DNA from 2 places in the Micromonospora sp. NPDC003776 genome. Region 1 is predicted to be linked to the other one. Evidence: riboswitches for the same ligand, from Rfam matches in the RefSeq annotation. Region 1 holds a riboswitch; the other holds the start of a gene.
What was found. Region 1 has a riboswitch for cyclic di-AMP ahead of ACWEVO_RS11390 (coiled-coil domain-containing protein). Riboswitches for the same ligand answer to the same signal wherever they lie in the genome.
Positions count from the first base shown of each region.

Region 1 (9,947 bases):
CACCAGCTCGCCGCGCAGGTAGCCGGGCCGGGCGGCGAGCGCGGCCAGCGCGGCGTGCGCCCGTTCGGTGAATTCGGACGCCACCTCGGTGTCGACCACGAACCGGTTGGTGACCAGCACCGGCTTCCTCCTCGTAGAGTCTGTGGCATGCAGCCTACGCAGAGTCCCCTGCTGGCCCGGCTGGCCAGGGTCAACCCGACGGCGGTGTTCCTGGCGGCGCTGGTCCTGGTGCTGGTGGCGCTCTTCACACCCGGCGCCGTGGGCGGCGTGCTGCTGCTCCTGCTGGCCGGGCTGCTGGTGTGGCTGATGACGGTCACCTGGGCGGTGCAGCGGCCGGCCACCCGGGTGCCGCGGCTGGTCATGCTCACGCTGTTGATCACGATCGCGCTGGCCAAGCTGCTCTGACCCGGCGCGCACCGCGCTGACATGCAATCATGCGTTTTTGACAATCAATTTCGTTATCGCGGACAGTTGACACATGACCGTCCGCACCGCCGCACGCCTGCTCGCCGCCGCCACCGCCGCCCTGCTCACCGTGGCCGGCTGCGCGGCTGGTGACGGCAGCGGACGGGACCCCGACCGGGTCGACGTGGTGGCGGCGTTCTACCCGCTCCAGTTCCTCGCCGAGCGGATCGGCGGCGACGCGGTCACGGTCACCAACCTGGTCAAGCCCGGAGCCGAGCCGCACGACCTCGAACTCCACCCGCGCCAGGTCGGCCAGGTCGCCGACGCGGAGTTGATCGTCTACCTCTCCGGCTTCCAGCCGGCGGTGGACGAGGCGGTCGCGCAGAACGGCGGCGGCCGGGCCTTCGACGTGGCGACCGTGCAGCCGCTGCAGGACGCGGCGGCGGCCGACCACGAGCACGACGGCGAGGCCGGCCACCCGGAGCACGGGGGCAAGGATCCGCACGTCTGGCTCGACCCCACCCGGCTGGCCACCATCGGCGACCGGCTCGCCGATCGGCTGGGCAGGGCCGACCCCGGCCACGCCGCCGACTACGCCGCCCGGGCCGGGGCGCTCCGCGCCGACCTGGCGGCCCTGGACGCCGACTACGCCCAGGGCCTGCGCGCCTGCCAGCGGCGGGAGATGGTGACCAGCCACACCGCCTTCGGCTATCTCGCCGCCCGCTACCAACTCGAACAGGTCGGCATCACCGGCCTCGCCCCGGAGGGCGAGCCCGCCCCACGCCGCCTCGCCGAGGTGGCGAAGGAGGCCCACGAGCACGGGGCCACCACCATCTTCTTCGAGACGCTGGTCAGCCCGAAGGTCGCCGAGACCGTGGCCCGGGAGGTCGGCGCCACGACGGCCGTGCTCGACCCGATCGAGGGCCCGCCGGCCGAGGGGGACTACCTCTCGGCGATGCGGACCAACCTCCAGACCCTGCGCACCGCCTTGGACTGCTCATGACACCCGTGATCCAGGTCGCACACGCGGCCGTCGGCTACGACGCCCGGCCCGTGCTGCGGGACGTCTCACTCACCGTCACCGCCGGCGAGGTGGTCGCCGTGCTCGGCGCCAACGGCTCCGGCAAGTCCACCCTGATCCGCGCCGTGCTGGGCCTGGTCCCGCTGGGCGCCGGGTCGGTCACCCTCTTCGGCACCCCGCAGCGCCGCTTCCGCCAGTGGCACCGCATCGGGTACGTCCCGCAGCGGCTCGGCGCGGGCAGCGGCGTACCGGCCACGGTGGGCGAGGTGGTGGCGTCCGGGCGGCTGGCCCGCCGGGGCGTGCTGCGCCAGCCGGGCCGGGCCGACCGCGAGGCGGTCGCCGCGGCGCTGCGCGCGGTGGGGCTCGCCGACCGGGCCGGGGATCCAGTGGCCACCCTCTCCGGCGGGCAGCAGCAGCGCACCCTGATCGCCCGGGCCCTGGCCGGCCAGCCGGAGCTGCTGGTGCTGGACGAGCCGACCGCCGGGGTGGACGCGGCCAGCCAGGAGGCGTTCGCCGCGGCACTGGACGGCTTCCTCGCCGGCGGCGGCACGGTGCTGCTGGTGGCCCACGAACTCGGCCCGCTGCGCCCCCTGATCAGCCGGGCGGTCGTCGTCCACCAGGGCGGCGTCTGCCACGACGGTCCGGTGCCCGAGCCGGCCGGCCACCACGCCGACCCGGATCACGAACACGTGCACCCGCACTGCGACGAGGAGCCCGCCGGGCTGTGGAGGAGCATCTGACATGGACCTCTTCCAGTACGACTTCATGCTCCGCGCGCTGGTCGGCGCGCTGGTCATCGGGCTGGCCGCCCCGGCGCTCGGCATCTACCTGGTGCAGCGGCGGATGGCGCTGATCGGCGACGGTATCGGGCACGTGGCGCTCACCGGCGTCGGCGCCGGACTGCTGCTCAACCGCTCCCCCGTGCTGGTGGCGGTGCTCGCGGCCGCGCTCGGCGCGATCGCCATCGAGCTGGTCCGCGCGCGCGGGCGTACCTCCGGCGACCTGGCCCTGGCGCTGCTCTTCTACGGCGGCATCGCCGGTGGCGTGATGCTGGTCGGGCTCTCCCACGCCAGCAGCGCGTCGCTCAACTCGTACCTCTTCGGGTCGCTGACCACGACCTCGACGGCCGACCTGACCACCATCCTGGTGCTCGGCGTGGCGATCCTGGTGACCATGCTGGCGCTGCGCCCGGCGCTCTTCGCGGTCTGCCACGACGAGGAGTACGCGCGGGTCTCCGGCCTGCCGGTCCGGGCGCTCAACCTGCTGCTCGCGGTGGCCACCGCGGTGACGGTGACCATCGCCATGCGGGCCGTCGGGGTGCTGCTGATCAGCGCCCTGATGGTGGTGCCGGTGGCGACCGCGCAGCAGGTGACCCCCGGTGTGCAGCGCCGCCACGGCCGAGCCGACCGCGCCGCAGCGCTCGTGCCCGAGCACCAGCACCAGCGGCACCGCGAGCTGGCCGACCACGAACTCGATGGAGCCGAGCACCGCCCGGTCCAGCACGTGCGCGCCGGTGCGGATCACGCAGATCGACCCGAAGGTCTGGTCGAAGATCGCCTCCAGCGGGACCCGCGAGTCGATGCAGCCCAGCACCACGGCGTACGGCTGCTGGTCACCGGAGGCGACCGCCGCGGCGGCGGTGACGTCGTGGCCGTGCACCGGTTGACCGCTGACGAAGCGGCGGTTGCCGGCCAGCAGCTCGGCGAGGGCGGCTCGCGGGCTCCGGGCGGCGCGGGTGGGACGGGACGGCGGCATCCTTCCAGCGTGGTCACCGATCCGACCGCCCGGAGCCGGGTTGCGAATCTTCTCACCGCCATGGTTGGCGTGTTGTCATGACGGGTAGCCGGTTGTTACCGCCGGGTTACGCCGGTGAGCAGACACCGGCCGGCCCGGGGGAGGTTCACGATGCCGGAGCACCTGGAGGTACGGCTTCCCGACGGCGTACGCCTGCACGTCGAGGCCACCGGACCGGCCGACGCCGAGGTCACCGCGATCCTGCTGCACGGCTGGACGCTGGACGGGCGCAGTTGGCACCGCCAGCTCGCCGACCTGCGGAGCCGGTTCGGCGACCGGGTCCGGGTGGTGGCCTACGACGCCCGGGGCCACGGCCGGTCCAGCTGCATGGCCCTGCGTACCGCCACCCTGGCCCAGCTCGGCGACGACCTGGCCGCGGTGCTGGACGAGATCGCCCCGGCCGGGCGGATCGTGCTGGTCGGGCACTCCATGGGCGGGATGACGGTGATGGAGTACGCGCACCGCCACCCCGGACACTTCGCCGCCCGTACCGCCGGGCTGGTCTTCGTCTCGACCACCGCCGAGGGGCACACCCACACGGCGTACGGGCTCTCGCCACGGATCGCCCGGCTGATCCGGCTCGCCGAGACCACCGGCGCCGGGGTGCTGGCCCGGTGCGGCGCCTGGCGGCCGCCGCGGGCGCTGCTGCGGGCGTTGCGGCCGAGCATCCGCTGGATGCTCTTCGGCGACCACTGCGACCCGGCGGACATCCGGCTGGTCACCTCGGCGGTGGCGCACGCCTCGCTCCGCTCGATCGGCGGGTTCCGCGCCTCGATCGGCGCCCAGCACCGGCTGGACACCCTGGCGGCGCTCGGCGACCTGCCGGCCGCCGCGCTGGTCGGCGACCGGGACCGGCTCACGCCGCCGCCCTGCGCCGAGTCGATCGCCGCGGCGCTGCCCACCACCGAGCTGACCGTCTGCCCGGGCGCCGGGCACATGCTCATGATGGAACGCCCCGACCAGGTGAACGCGGCCCTCGCCGCGGTGGTCGAGCGGGTGCTGGCCGGCCCGGACAGCTGCCGGGGCCGGGCGACGGCGCGACCGGCGGCCGCCTGATCCGGTGGCGGCCGGCGGCGTGGGGCAGGTCACCGGCCGCCCCCGGCACCCCGTCCCCGCACCTTTGCTCTGCTTCAGTCCACGCAACACTGAGAGCGCTTCACCGTTGCGTCCGCTGAAGCAGAGCAAAGGCGGGTGGAGAGGTGTGTCGACCTCGGGAGGCGGCTGGTGAGCGTGGCTGAACGGCCGGGCTGCCAGGCCGCCGCCAGGCAGGACAAGGCGTGGGAACGGCCGGATAACGGGCAACCGGCACGGGGTGAACGCCGGGTGGCGGCATGGCCCCGACAGGGGCCGGGACGCCGGCCCCGTACCCTCTATCAGCCCGCCGTGCCCGCCACGTGACCATCAGGAGCCCCCGCGTTGAGCGACCAGACCACCCTGGACCGGGAGATCGCCGTCGAGCAGCGGCACCTCGACCGGGTGTACGCCCGGCTCGCGGAGCTGCGTCGCGCCGCCGCCGAGGCCGAGCGGGAGGGCTACCGGCTGGCCCGGGTGGGCAACTTCGGCGCGCTGGTGGAGCGGGACGCGATGGTCTTCCACGCCGCCCAACGCCGGCACGTGCTGGACGCCGAGCACGAGGGGCTGGTCTTCGGCCGGCTCGACCTGCGGACCGGGCAGGTGTTGCACGTGGGCCGGCTCGGGGTGCGCGGGGAGGACGCCGAGACGTTGGTGGTGGACTGGCGGGCGCCCGCCGCCGCCGCGTTCTACCAGGCCACCCCGGCCGAGCCGATGGGCGTGGTACGCCGGCGCACGATCCAGTCATCGGCCGAGAAGGTGACCCGGATCGAGGACGACCTGCTGGACCCGGAGGCCGCGCCGCCGGACCTGGCGGTGGTCGGCGACGGGGCGCTGCTGGCCACCCTGTCCCGGGCGACCGGGCGGGGCATGCGGGACATCGTCGCCACCATCCAGCGCGAGCAGGACGAGGCGATCCGCTCCCCCGGCAACGGGGTCACGATCGTCTCCGGCGGCCCGGGCACCGGCAAGACGGCGGTGGCCCTGCACCGCGCCGCGTACCTGCTCTACTCGGACCGGTCCCGGTACGCGGGCGGCGGCATCCTGGTGGTCGGCCCGTCCGGGGTGTTCGTCGAGTACATCGCCTCGGTGCTGCCCTCCCTCGGCGAGGAGACCGCGACCCTGCACTCGCTCGGCTCGCTCTTCCCCGGCGTGTCGGCGACCCGCACCGATCCGCCCGAGGTGGCGGCGGTGAAGGGTTCGCTACGGATGCGCCGGGTGCTGGAGCGCGCGGTCCGGGACGCGGTGCCGGACGCCCCGACCGAGCTGCGCCTGCTCTACCGGGGTGAGCTGCTCCGGCTGGAGCGGGCCGAGCTGGACGCGATCCGGGACCAGGCGCTGCCCCGCGGGGCGCGGCGCAACGAGGTGCGCCGGGCGGGCTTCGACGCCGTCCTCGCGGCGTTGTACGCGCAGGCCCGGACGCTGCGGGTGGGCCGGCTGCCGGAGCAGCCCGCCTTCGAGGACGAGATCATCGAGCGCCCGGAGTTCCGGGAGTTCCTGAAGGCGTGGTGGCCGCGGCTGCACCCCCGGCACGTGCTCGGCTGGCTGGCCCGCCCCGATCGGCTGCGCCGGTACGCCGACGGGGTGCTGTCCGGGGCGGAGATCCGGCTGCTGACCGAGGCGTACCGGAGCCTGGACGGCGAGGGGCCGACCATCGCCGACGTGGCGCTGCTGGACGAGTTGGACGCGCTGCTGGGCAAGCCGGTCCAGCGACGGCGGCCGAAGCGCGACCCGTTCCAGCTCGCCGGGGGCGTCCGCGAGCTGAGCACGTACGCCGACCGGCAGCGGGCCGCCCGGGCGGCCGCCCGGGAGCGGCCGGAGGACTACCGCGACTACGCCCACGTGGTGGTCGACGAGTCCCAGGACGTGTCGCCGATGCAGTGGCGGATGATCGGCCGGCGGGGCCGGCTGGCCTCCTGGACGGTGGTCGGCGACCCGGCGCAGACCGCCTGGACCGGCGACCCGCAGGAGCTGACCCGGGCCCGCGACCAGGCGCTGGGACGCCGCCGCCGGTACCGCTACGAGCTGACCACCAACTACCGGAACTCGGCGGAGATCTTCGCCGTGGCGGCGGCGGAGATCCGCCGGCTCTACCCGGACCTGCCGCTGCCCACCGCGGTCCGCTCCACCGGTGTCGAGCCGGTCGAGCTGGCGGTGCCCGCCGCCGAGCTGGCCCCGGCCACCGTGGCGGCGGTCCGCGCCCTGCTGGCCGAGGTCGAGGGCACGGTCGGCGTGATCACCCCGGTGCCCCGCCGGGACGAGGTGGCCGGCTGGCTCGGCGAGCTGGGCGGCAGCCGGCTCCAGGTGGTGACCAGCCTCCAGGCCAAGGGCATGGAGTACGACGGGGTGGCGCTGGTCGCGCCGAGCGAGATCCGGGCCGACCCGGGCTCCGGGGTCCGGACGCTCTACGTGGCGCTCTCCCGGGCCACCCAGCGCCTCACCACGCTCGACGTTCATTTGCACACATAGCGATGTGAGCATAGATTGAGTCGGGCCGGGGCGACGGACGAGAGGGTGTGGGCGTGGGCGCGGGTCATGACCACAGCGGTGCGGTGACCAACGCCGCACAGCGCCACCGTGGTCGACTCTGGGCCGCGTTCGGCCTGCTCACCGCCCTGATGGTGGTGGAGGCGGTGGCCGCGTTCGGCACCGGCTCGCTGGCCCTGCTCTCCGACGCCGGGCACATGTTCACCGACGTGCTCGGCATCGGGATGGCCCTCGCGGCGATCAGCGCCACCCGCCGGGCCGACACCGACCCGCAGCGCACCTTCGGGCTCTACCGGCTGGAGGTGCTGGCCGCCCTGGCCAACGCGGTGCTGCTCGGCGTGGTCGCGGTCTACGTGCTGGTCGAGGCGGTCCGCCGGTTCGGCGAGCCGCCGGAGGTCCTCGCCGGGCCGATGCTCGCCGTCGCGGTGCTCGGCCTGCTCGCCAACCTCGCCGCCTTCGCGCTGCTGCGCGCCGGGGCGGAGGAGAGCATCAACCTGCGCGGGGCGTACCTGGAGGTGCTCGGCGACCTGCTCGGCTCGCTCGGCGTGATCGGCGCCGCCCTGGTCATCGCGGTGACCGACTGGTGGTGGGCGGACCCGCTGGTCGCGGTCGCGATCGGGCTGTTCATCCTGCCGCGCACCTGGCGGCTCGGCCGGGCCGCGGTACGGATCCTGGTGCAGGCCGCTCCCGAGCATCTCCAGGTGACCGCGGTGCACGACCGGCTGGCCGCGGTGCCCGGCGTCGCCGAGGTGCACGACCTGCACGTGTGGACCCTCACCTCCGGCATGGAGGTGGCCTCGGCGCACCTGACCACGGCCCCCGGCGCCGAGGTCGGCGACGTGCTCGCCGCGGCCCGGGCGGCGCTGCGGGAGGACTTCCACATCGATCACGCCACGTTGCAGATCGAACCCGGAGCGTCCGCCGGCGCCTGCGGTCCGGTCGAGTGGTAATTAGGACAATCTTAAATTCAAGTGGTTATTGTGCACTTATGCCGGTTTTGACGCCGGCCGGCCGACCCCGGACGCGGGCCGGCTCGGCGGACCGCCGGTAGGCTCGGTCGCGGCCTCCGCCGGGCGGCGCCCATCGGCGCCCGGGGGCGGCCGTCGCCTAATCGCCGGAGCCCGGCGAGCCGGGGAACCACGTACCTGGGGTGCATCCGCGTCAGCGGTAGGGATCTTCCGTCCCGAACCCGTCAGCTAACCCGGTCGGCGGTTGACGGAAGGACACCTGAATGCCATCAGTGGCACCTGTACGACGGACGGCCGCCCGGTTGGCGGCCCTGCTCGTCGCGACGCTCGCCCTCGGCGTCGCGGCCCTGCCGGTCTCCCCCGCCTCGGCGGCTTCCCCGACCGGCCTGCTCGCCGCCGCGCCCGGCGACGACGAGGGCGGCACGGCGGCCCTGCGCGCCCAGCTCGACGCGGCCAGCAAGGGCTGGCTGGACGCGCGGACCGCGCTGAACCGCTCGGTCACCCGGCAGAAGCAGCTCGCCGCCCAGCTCACCACCATCAACGCCGAGCTGGGCAGCCGCGACGCCAAGGTCGGCGAGATCGCGGCGGTGGCGTACCGCAGCGGCCGGCTCGGCACCGCCTCGGCGCTGCTCGGCAGCACCAGCCCGGAGGGCTTCCTCGACCGGGCCGCCGCGCTGTCGCAGGTCGCCGCCAACGAGGACCGGGCGCTTCGCGAGCTGCTCGACACCCGGGACCAGGCCACCCGTACCCAGGCCGCGCTGAACGCCGAGATCCAGGAGCAGCGCAAGCAGGTCGCGGTGATGGCCAAGCGCAAGCAGCAGGCCGAGCAGGCGCTGGAGGTGGCCAACAAGCGGGCGGCCACCTCGGACGGCAGCGGCACCCGGGGCACCTCCACCGCGAACGCCACCCCGGCGAAGCGCAACCCCGACGGCTCCTGGCCGCCGGAGTCGTGCAGCGTCAACGACCCGACGCCCGCCGACGGCTGCATCACCCCGCGCACGCTGCACGCCCTCCAGCAGGCCAAGGCCGCCGGGTTCACCCGGTACGTCTCCTGCTACCGACCCAGCGGGTCGGGTGAGCACCCGAAGGGGCGGGCCTGCGACTTCGCCGCCCAGAAGGACGGCTTCGGCGGCGTGGCCACCGGCGGCGACAAGACGTACGGCAACAACCTCGCGGCGTACTTCATCCGCAACTCGGACGCGCTCGCCGTGCTCTACGTGATCTGGTACAAGCAGATCTGGCTGCCCAGCAGCGGGTGGAAGGCGTACAGCGGCGGCAACGGCGACCCGTCCAGCGACCACACCAACCACGTGCACCTGTCGGTCTACTGAGCCCGGGGTGGCCCGCCACCGGCGGGCCACCCTACGTCCGCCGACGTACGCCGGATGTCGTTCCCGGCCCCACGACGCCGCCGGCTGCTCCGCGCAGGATCGGCAGCATGAGCCGACTCTCCCCGCCCGCGCGCAAGACCCTGCTGACCCTGCACCTGGTCACCTCGCTGGGCTGGCTCGGCGTGGACCTGGTGCTGCTCACGCTGGGCATCGCCGGGCTGCGCGGGGCCGACCCGGAGGTGGTCTACCCGACCGCGGGTCTGCTGGTGACCTGGCTGTTCGCGCCGCTGAGCGTGGCGGTGTGGCTGGTCGGGGTGGCCAGCGCGCTGCTCACTCCCTGGGGCCTGCTGCGCTGGCGCTGGGTGCTGGTCAAGTTCGGCATCACCACCGTCATGCTCGGGCTGGTGCTCCTGCTGCTGACCCCCCGGATCCGGCACCTCGGCGAGCTGGGCGCGGCGGCCGACGCCCACCTGCGGGTGGACCTGGTGGTCGCGCCGAGCGTCTCCACCACGCTGCTGCTGATCGCCACCGTGCTGTCCACGTACAAGCCGTGGGGGCGGCTGCGGCGGGCGGCCGTGCCGGCGGGCCGGCGGGCGGTGCCGGCCGGCCGGGGCGGCTGAGGCTGTCAGACGGCGCGCCCCTGCTCCAGCCTGGCGCCGAGCCGGCTGGCCAGCCCGAGGTGGGCGGCGCGGGCCTGCCGGAAGGCGTACCCGAACAGGGGCGCCGGGGCGGACAGCGTGATCTCCACGTCGATCCGCACCACGCCGTCGGGCTCGTCGCGCAGCCGGGTGTGGTTGCGCACCGTGGTGGCCGGCTGCTGCCGGGCCACCGTCACCACCTCGTCCTCGTTCGCGATCAGCACGTCCGCCT
Region 1 covers NZ_JBSGJR010000096.1:3,608-13,554, forward strand. Annotated here, with positions in the region: gene ACWEVO_RS11345 (antibiotic biosynthesis monooxygenase family protein) at 1-120, opposite strand, end outside; gene ACWEVO_RS11350 (DUF6703 family protein) at 148-405, shown strand; gene ACWEVO_RS11355 (metal ABC transporter substrate-binding protein) at 479-1,408, shown strand; gene ACWEVO_RS11360 (metal ABC transporter ATP-binding protein) at 1,405-2,166, shown strand; partial or broken gene ACWEVO_RS11365 (metal ABC transporter permease) at 2,168-2,806, shown strand; partial or broken gene ACWEVO_RS11370 (carbonic anhydrase) at 2,801-3,181, opposite strand; gene ACWEVO_RS11375 (alpha/beta fold hydrolase) at 3,332-4,276, shown strand; gene ACWEVO_RS11380 (HelD family protein) at 4,637-6,760, shown strand; gene ACWEVO_RS11385 (cation diffusion facilitator family transporter) at 6,814-7,728, shown strand; cyclic di-AMP (ydaO/yuaA leader) riboswitch at 7,873-8,004, shown strand; gene ACWEVO_RS11390 (coiled-coil domain-containing protein) at 8,010-9,077, shown strand; gene ACWEVO_RS11395 (hypothetical protein) at 9,185-9,697, shown strand; gene ACWEVO_RS11400 (SRPBCC family protein) at 9,703-9,947, opposite strand, start outside.

Region 2 (6,875 bases), on a different contig from region 1:
AAGAACCTTATCACTATCGAGAGTGATAACGGACGCGTGGAGGAAGGGCTCGCGCTCGAAATCGCTGGACCGGTAGATAATACTGAGTATTATACCCAGTATACTGACGCTGGATGGTGGAGCATGAGCATTCGACATGCGTTGCTGGCGCTGCTGACAGAGGGATCCAAGTACGGCCTGCAACTGCGGCAGGAGTTCGAGGCCCGCACGGGTGAGGTCTGGCCGCTCAACGTCGGGCAGGTCTACACGACGCTGCAGCGCTTGGAACGCGAAGGGCACGTGGCATCGGACGAGGCCGGGCGCGACGGCGCGCAGCGGCGATTCCGGATCACCGCCGACGGCCAGCGGGAACTGGACCGGTGGTTGCGCACCCCGCCCGAGTCCACGCCCCCACCCCGCGACGAACTCGTCATCAAGGTGCAGGTGGCGGTGCGCATGCCCGGCGTCGACGTACGGGAGATCCTGCAGGTCCACCGCCGGCGCCTGGTCGAGGAGATGCAGCGCTACACCCACCTGAAGGCCGAGGCGGACCCCGACGACATCGCACTTGGCCTCGTCGTGGACGCGGAACTGTTCCGGCTCGAATCGGTGGTCCGCTGGCTCGACGCGGCCGACGCCCGGCTGCGCCGCCTACCCGCCCCACCCCCCGCCGACGCGCCCGGCGACCGGGCCAAGCCGGCCGGCCCGGAAGCGGCGAAACCCACGCCCACGCGCGAGGGGGCCCGTCGATGAGCGCCGTGCTGAGCATGCGCCAGGTGTCCAAGGTGTACGGCACCGGCAACGGCACCGTCCACGCGCTGCGGCAGGTGGACCTCACCGTCGAGGCGGGCGAGCTGGTGGCGATCATGGGGCCGAGTGGCTCCGGCAAGAGCACCCTGCTGACGATCGCCGGCAGCCTGGAGGAGCCGACCGACGGTGCGGTGCTGGTCTGCGGCGACGACGTGGCGAGCATGTCCGCCGACGCGCGGGCCCGGATGCGCCGCCGGTCCATCGGCTTCGTCTTCCAGGATCTGAACCTGCTCGCCGGGCTGTCCGCAGTGGAGAACGTGGCGCTGCCGCTCGAACTCGACGGACTCGGCGCGCGGGCCGCCCGGGCCGCCGGTCTGCGCGTACTGGAGGAGTTGGGGCTGGCCGAGCGGGCCGGCCACTTCCCCGACGACCTGTCCGGCGGCGAACGCCAGCGGGTCGCGATCGCCCGCGCGGTGGTCGGCGAGCGGCGGCTGCTGCTCGCCGACGAGCCGACCGGCGCGCTGGACTCCGGCAACGGTGAGGCGGTCATGCGGATGCTGCGGGCGGCGTGCAAGCGCGGGATCGCCGGGGTGCTGGTGACCCACGACGCGCAACTGGCGTCCTGGGCCGACCGGGTGGTGTTCCTCCGCGACGGCCGGGTGGTCGACCAGACCGCGCCATCGGCCGGCCCGGACACCCTGCTCGCCGGGGACGTGGCACCGTGAGCGCGACCGCCACCCCGCCGGCCGCCGCCCGGCCGGCGGCCCGCCGCGCCCCCGGCGGTGGGCTGCCGGCCCGCCGGGCCGTGATCCGCTGGGCGGTACGGCTGTTCCGCCGCGAGTGGCGCCAGCAGGTGCTGACCCTCGCGCTGCTCACCGTCGCCGTCATCGGGGCCACGTTCGCCGTCTCGGCGACCTACAACATGGCCTCCACGAGCGACGCGCGGTTCGGACGCGCCGACCACCTCCTGCAGTTCGAGGGCGGCGACCCGGCCCAGCTGCAGTCCCGGCTCGCCGCCGCCCGGAACTGGTTCGGCACCATCGACGCGATCGGCCACCGGTACGTGGAGGTGCCCGGCCTGTTCGACCCGGTCGACGTGCGGGCGCAGGACCCGCGCGGCGCGTACGGCGCGTCGATGCTGGCGGTGCGGCAGGGCCGGTTGCCGGCCGGCGCCGGCGAGATCGCCGTCACCGACGCGGTGGCGCGGACGCTGCGGACCGGGCTCGGCCGGCGGCTGCACTTCGACGGTCACGACCGGCTGGTCGTCGGGGTGGTGGAGAACCCCAAGGACCTGACCGACGAGTTCGCCCTCGTGGACCCGGCGTCCGCCGACCCGCCGCAGACCGTCACCGTTCTCGTCGGTGGGACCACGGATTCGCTGGAGGCGTTCCGCAACACCATCGACGGTCCGCTGATGCGCGAGTCGCGGCCCGGCACGAGCCGTACGGTGGTCGCCGCCGTCACCCTGGCGCTGGCCACCGTCGGGCTGCTGCTGGTGTCGCTGGTCGCGGCGGCCGGGTTCGTCGTGGCGGCGCAACGCCGGCTGCGGCAGCTCGGCATGCTCGCCGCGATGGGCGCCACCCGCCGGCACCTGCGGCTGGTGCTGCTGGCCAACGGCGCCGTCGTCGGCGCGGTCGCGGCCGTGCTCGGCACCACCATCGGCGTCGCCGCCTGGCTGGCTGTGGCCGGACGGGTGGAGACGGCCGCCGGGCACCGCATCGACCGGTTCGACCTGCCGTGGACGACGATCGGCGCGGAGATGGTGCTGGCCGTGGCGACCGCCACCGCCGCCGCGTGGTGGCCGGCGCGGGCCATCGCCCGTACGCCGATCATGAGCGCACTGTCGGCGCGGCCGCCGCGGCCCCGACCGGCCCGGCGCACCGCGATGGTCGCCGCGCTCCTGCTCGCCGCCGGCGTCACCTGCCTGGTGCTGTCCGGCGGGAAGAACCCGGTGCTGCTCTGCGCGGGCACCGTCGCCACGGCCGTCGGGGTGCTCCTGCTCGGCCCGGCGGCGATCCGGCTGCTGGCCGCGGCGCGCGGCAGGCTGCCGGTGGCGGTCCGGCTGGCGTTGACCGACCTGGTCCGCTACCAGGCCCGGGCCGGCGCGGCGCTCGCCGCGATCAGTCTCGCGCTGGGCATCTCCGTGGCGGTCGTCGCCGGGTCCGCCGCCGCCGAACACCAGGCCAGGCAGGCCGCCGGGCTGGGCAACCTGGCCGACAACCAGCTGCTGGTCCGCATCGGCCGCCCCGCCCCGGTGATCCCGGTACGCACCCCGGCGGAACTGGCCGGCCTGCAGGCCCAGCTGGACACGATCGCCGGCAACCTCGGCGCGCCCGCCGTGACCCCGCTGGACATGGCGGTGGTCGCGGCGGACACCGAACCGGGCCAGAACGGCGGCCAACCCGGGCATCCGGCCGTCGAGATCGGCACCCCGGTCGCCGACGGGCAGCAGATGGCGTCGTACCCCCTTTACGTGGCCACCCCGCAACTGCTCGGGCGCAACCACCTGGACCCCGCGGCGGTCGCCGCCGACACCGATGTGCTCACCGTCCGCACCGGCGCCCTCGAACTGGTGAACATCCCCGAACGCCGCGTCTACCCGAAGACCCAGGCGCTGCCGAACCCCCGGTACTCCTCGATGCCGAACTCGCTGGTCACCGCGCACATGATGGCGCGCCACGGCTGGCAGCCCGCGCGGGTCGGCTGGCTCCTCGACGCGGACCACCCGCTCACCACGCAGGAGCTGACCACCGCGCAGAACTTGGCCGTGAGCGCCGGCCTCACCATCGAGTCCCGCCACGAGCGGGCCACGCTCACATCGCTGAGGACCGGGGCCGTCGCCGCCGGCGCGCTGCTCGCCCTCGGCATCCTCGCGATGACCGTCGGCCTCATCCGCGGCGAGGCCGCCGGCGACCTGCGCACCCTCGCCGCCACCGGAGCGCCCCGGCGGGTACGGCGCACCCTGACCGCCACGACGGCGGGGGCGCTCGCACTGCTCGGGGCCGTGCTCGGGCTGGTCGGCGCGTACGCCGGGTTGGTGAGCGTGCTGCACCGCGACCTTGGGGCGCTCGCCGACGTGCCGGTCGGGCACCTGGCCGCGACGGTCGTCGGGCTGCCGGTGCTCGCCACCATCGCCGGGTGGCTGCTCGCCGGCCGGGAGCCGCCGTCGATGGGCCGCCGCCGGCTGGAGTAGCACGCGCAGTTTGACGATCAATATTAGGAACGGTTGAGAATTCGATTAGCGGAGTCTTACGTGGACATCATTTCCGGCACCCGATGTGCCCATTCGACCGCACAGTGAATTGGCATTATCGGCTCGTTGATTTCTTCGGGCCGTCCTCACTAGTGTTGGTCAGCGTCCGTTCCGGACGTCGGTCTCCACCTGGAGTCCCCGGGGCGGCCACCGCCGAATCACCGGACGCCGTCGGCGTCAACGGCGAGCCGGGGAACCACCGTTTCCGGGGTGAATCCGCGTCAGCGGTAGGGCGCCTTCCACGCCCGAACCCGTCAGCTAACTCGGCAGGCGGTCGAGGTCGGCGCAGCGATGCGTCGGCCTCGAATGGAAGGAGCCGCAGCCGTTGCCACGCGTACGCACCCGGGCCGCCGGATCGCGTCTGCTCGCCAGAATCCTCGCCGTCGCCGCGGCCACCATGGTGGCCGTCGCGCCGGCCGCCCAGGCCCACGCCGCACCGTCGGCCGCGCAGGTGCAGCAGCAGATCGAAGCGGCGTTCGAGAAGCTCGAACCCGTCATCGAGCAGTACAACAAGGTCCGCACCGACCTGACGGCAAACCAGCGGAGATCGGCCGAACTGAGCCGGCAGCTGGAGCCGCTGGGCAGGTCGGTGGAGGTCAGCCGGACCCGGGTCACGCAGATCGTGTCGGGCTACTACAAGCGGGAGAACTCGCTTTCCACCTTCAACGCCCTGCTGACCCCCGGCTCGCCGCCGACCGAGCTGGGGGACCAGCTCGCGCTGGTGAATCAGGTGGCCCATTCGGAGCAGCGACAGATCAGTCACCTGTCGACCCAGCAGGCGAGCTACCACGCCGACAAGGAGAAGATCGACGCGCTGATCGCGATCCAGCAGCGCCAGCAGGCCCAACTGGCGGCGCGCAAGAAGACCATCGACGCCGAGATCACGCGGCTGGACGCGCTGCGCAAGAAGATCGCCGCCGCGGACGCGGCCAAGGCGGCGGCGGAGGCCGCGGCGGCCAGAGCCGCAGCCGCGAAGTCGGCCACCACGTCCAGCGGCACCTCACCGATCACGTCGACCAGTTCGCTGTTCATCGGCGGGCAGTGTCCCGCCGTCGCCATCACCGGCAGCGGCGGCGTCGCGGCGAAGACGGCGTGCAAGCAGATCGGCAAACCGTACGTGTGGGCGGCCGACGGCCCGGACACGTTCGACTGCTCCGGCCTGACCCAGTACGCGTGGGCCGCCGCCGGGGTGCACCTGGCCCACTTCACCGGTGACCAGTGGACCTCGGGCGTGGCGGTGAGCAAGGCCAACCTTCGTACGGGTGACCTGGTCTTCTTCTACTCCGACCACCATCACGTGGGCATCTACGTCGGCAACGGGCTGATCGTCCACGCCCCGCACACCGGGGACGTGGTGCGCATGGCCCAGCTGGCGAACATGCCGTACAGCGGCGCCCGCCGACCCGGCTGACCGGTGGCCGCCCCTCCCCCGGCGGTCAGGGCAGCCTGGCCTCCAGAACGCCGTCGGTCACCCGCGTGGGTAGCACCTGCTGGTCAGTGCTCGCCGGGCCGTGCACCACCTCTCCGTCCTTCAACTGGAAAGTGCTGCCGTGCCATGGGCAGACGACGCAGGGTTGCCCGTCGACCTGGATCACCTTGCCCTGCCCGAGCGGCCCGCTCTGGTGGGCGCAGCGGTCGAGCAGGACGGTGATGTCGGTGCCGTCGCGGTAGACCACGACGGGCACGTTGTCGACCTGCCGGGCCAGCAACTGGGCCTCGGGCAGGGAGTCGACCTCCGCCACCCGGCGCCACCCGTACTCGACCCGGTGCATGTCCGGGGCGCCCTGGTTGACCTGCGCGGTCTGCTTGTAGACGAGGTGGCCGCCGAGATAACCGCCCGCGCTCACCGTCGCCAGGCCGAACAGACCGAGGATGCGGCCGAGCCCGTGCCGCCCGCGCAGGCGTGCGGCGAGCGAGCTCGCGTAGAGAGCCACCGCCAGGGTGTTGGTGGCAGCATGCACCAGGCCGACCCGGCGTTCCTCCTGCCAGAGCCACGACCAGTCGTTGACGCCGGTCAGCGCGGCCGGCAGCGCGCTTGCCGTGCCGACCGCGACGAGGGTCGCAGCGGCGTGCTCCTGCCCTCGCGTCCGCCCCGGCATCAGGTCGAGGACGGCGCTGCTCATCCACGCGCCCATCGGGACCTGCACCAGCGCCGGGTGCAGCGGATGGCCCAGCCACACGCCGTGCAGCGCATCCTTGACCCGTTGCGGTCGCAGCAGCGACCACACCCTGGGCTGTAGCCGGTCGCCCACCCGGTCCAGCGCGGAGGCCTGCTCCAGCTTGTTCAGAAGTGCCGTACGCATGGCCGGCCATACCCCACCCGCCGGCCCTGAAACCCGGCTCCCGTCGGAGCCGAGCAGCGGCGAACGTGCCCAACAGCGGCGCTCGCCGCGGCCGAGCCGGTCAGTCGATGCTGTTCAGTTCGCTCAGCGCGTCGTCGGGCAGGGCCAGTCCGGCGGCGGCTACGTTCTCGCGCAGGTGCGCCACGGACGAGGTGCCGGGGATGAGCAGGATGTTCGGGGACCGGTGCAGCAGCCACGCCAGCGCGACCGCCAGTGGAGTGGCGCCGAGGCGGGCGGCGACGGCGTTCAGCTCTTCGGACTGCAGCGGAGAGAAACCGCCGAGCGGGAAGTAGGGCACGTAGGCGATGCCCAGCGCCGCAAGCGAGTCGACGAGGGGATCGTCGTCCCGGTTGGCGATGTTGTAGAAGTTCTGCACGCACACGACCGAACCGATGGACTGCGCCTCGGCGATCTGATCGGCGTTGACCGTGCTGAGCCCGAGATGTTTGATCAGCCCCTGCTGCTGCAGCTCGGCCAGAACCGTGAACGGCTCCTCGATGGATCCGGGGGTGGGCCGGTCGAACCCGCCGACGCGCAGGTTCACCACGTCG
Region 2 covers NZ_JBSGJR010000020.1:8,869-15,743, reverse strand. Annotated here, with positions in the region: gene ACWEVO_RS03680 (PadR family transcriptional regulator) at 124-732, shown strand; gene ACWEVO_RS03675 (ABC transporter ATP-binding protein) at 729-1,454, shown strand; gene ACWEVO_RS03670 (FtsX-like permease family protein) at 1,451-3,922, shown strand; cyclic di-AMP (ydaO/yuaA leader) riboswitch at 4,139-4,270, shown strand; gene ACWEVO_RS03665 (C40 family peptidase) at 4,308-5,393, shown strand; gene ACWEVO_RS03660 (Rieske 2Fe-2S domain-containing protein) at 5,419-6,285, opposite strand; gene ACWEVO_RS03655 (aldo/keto reductase family oxidoreductase) at 6,386-6,875, opposite strand, start outside.
Region 2: linked by a shared signal. The riboswitch ahead of ACWEVO_RS03665 (C40 family peptidase) and the one ahead of ACWEVO_RS11390 (coiled-coil domain-containing protein) in region 1 are both predicted to bind cyclic di-AMP.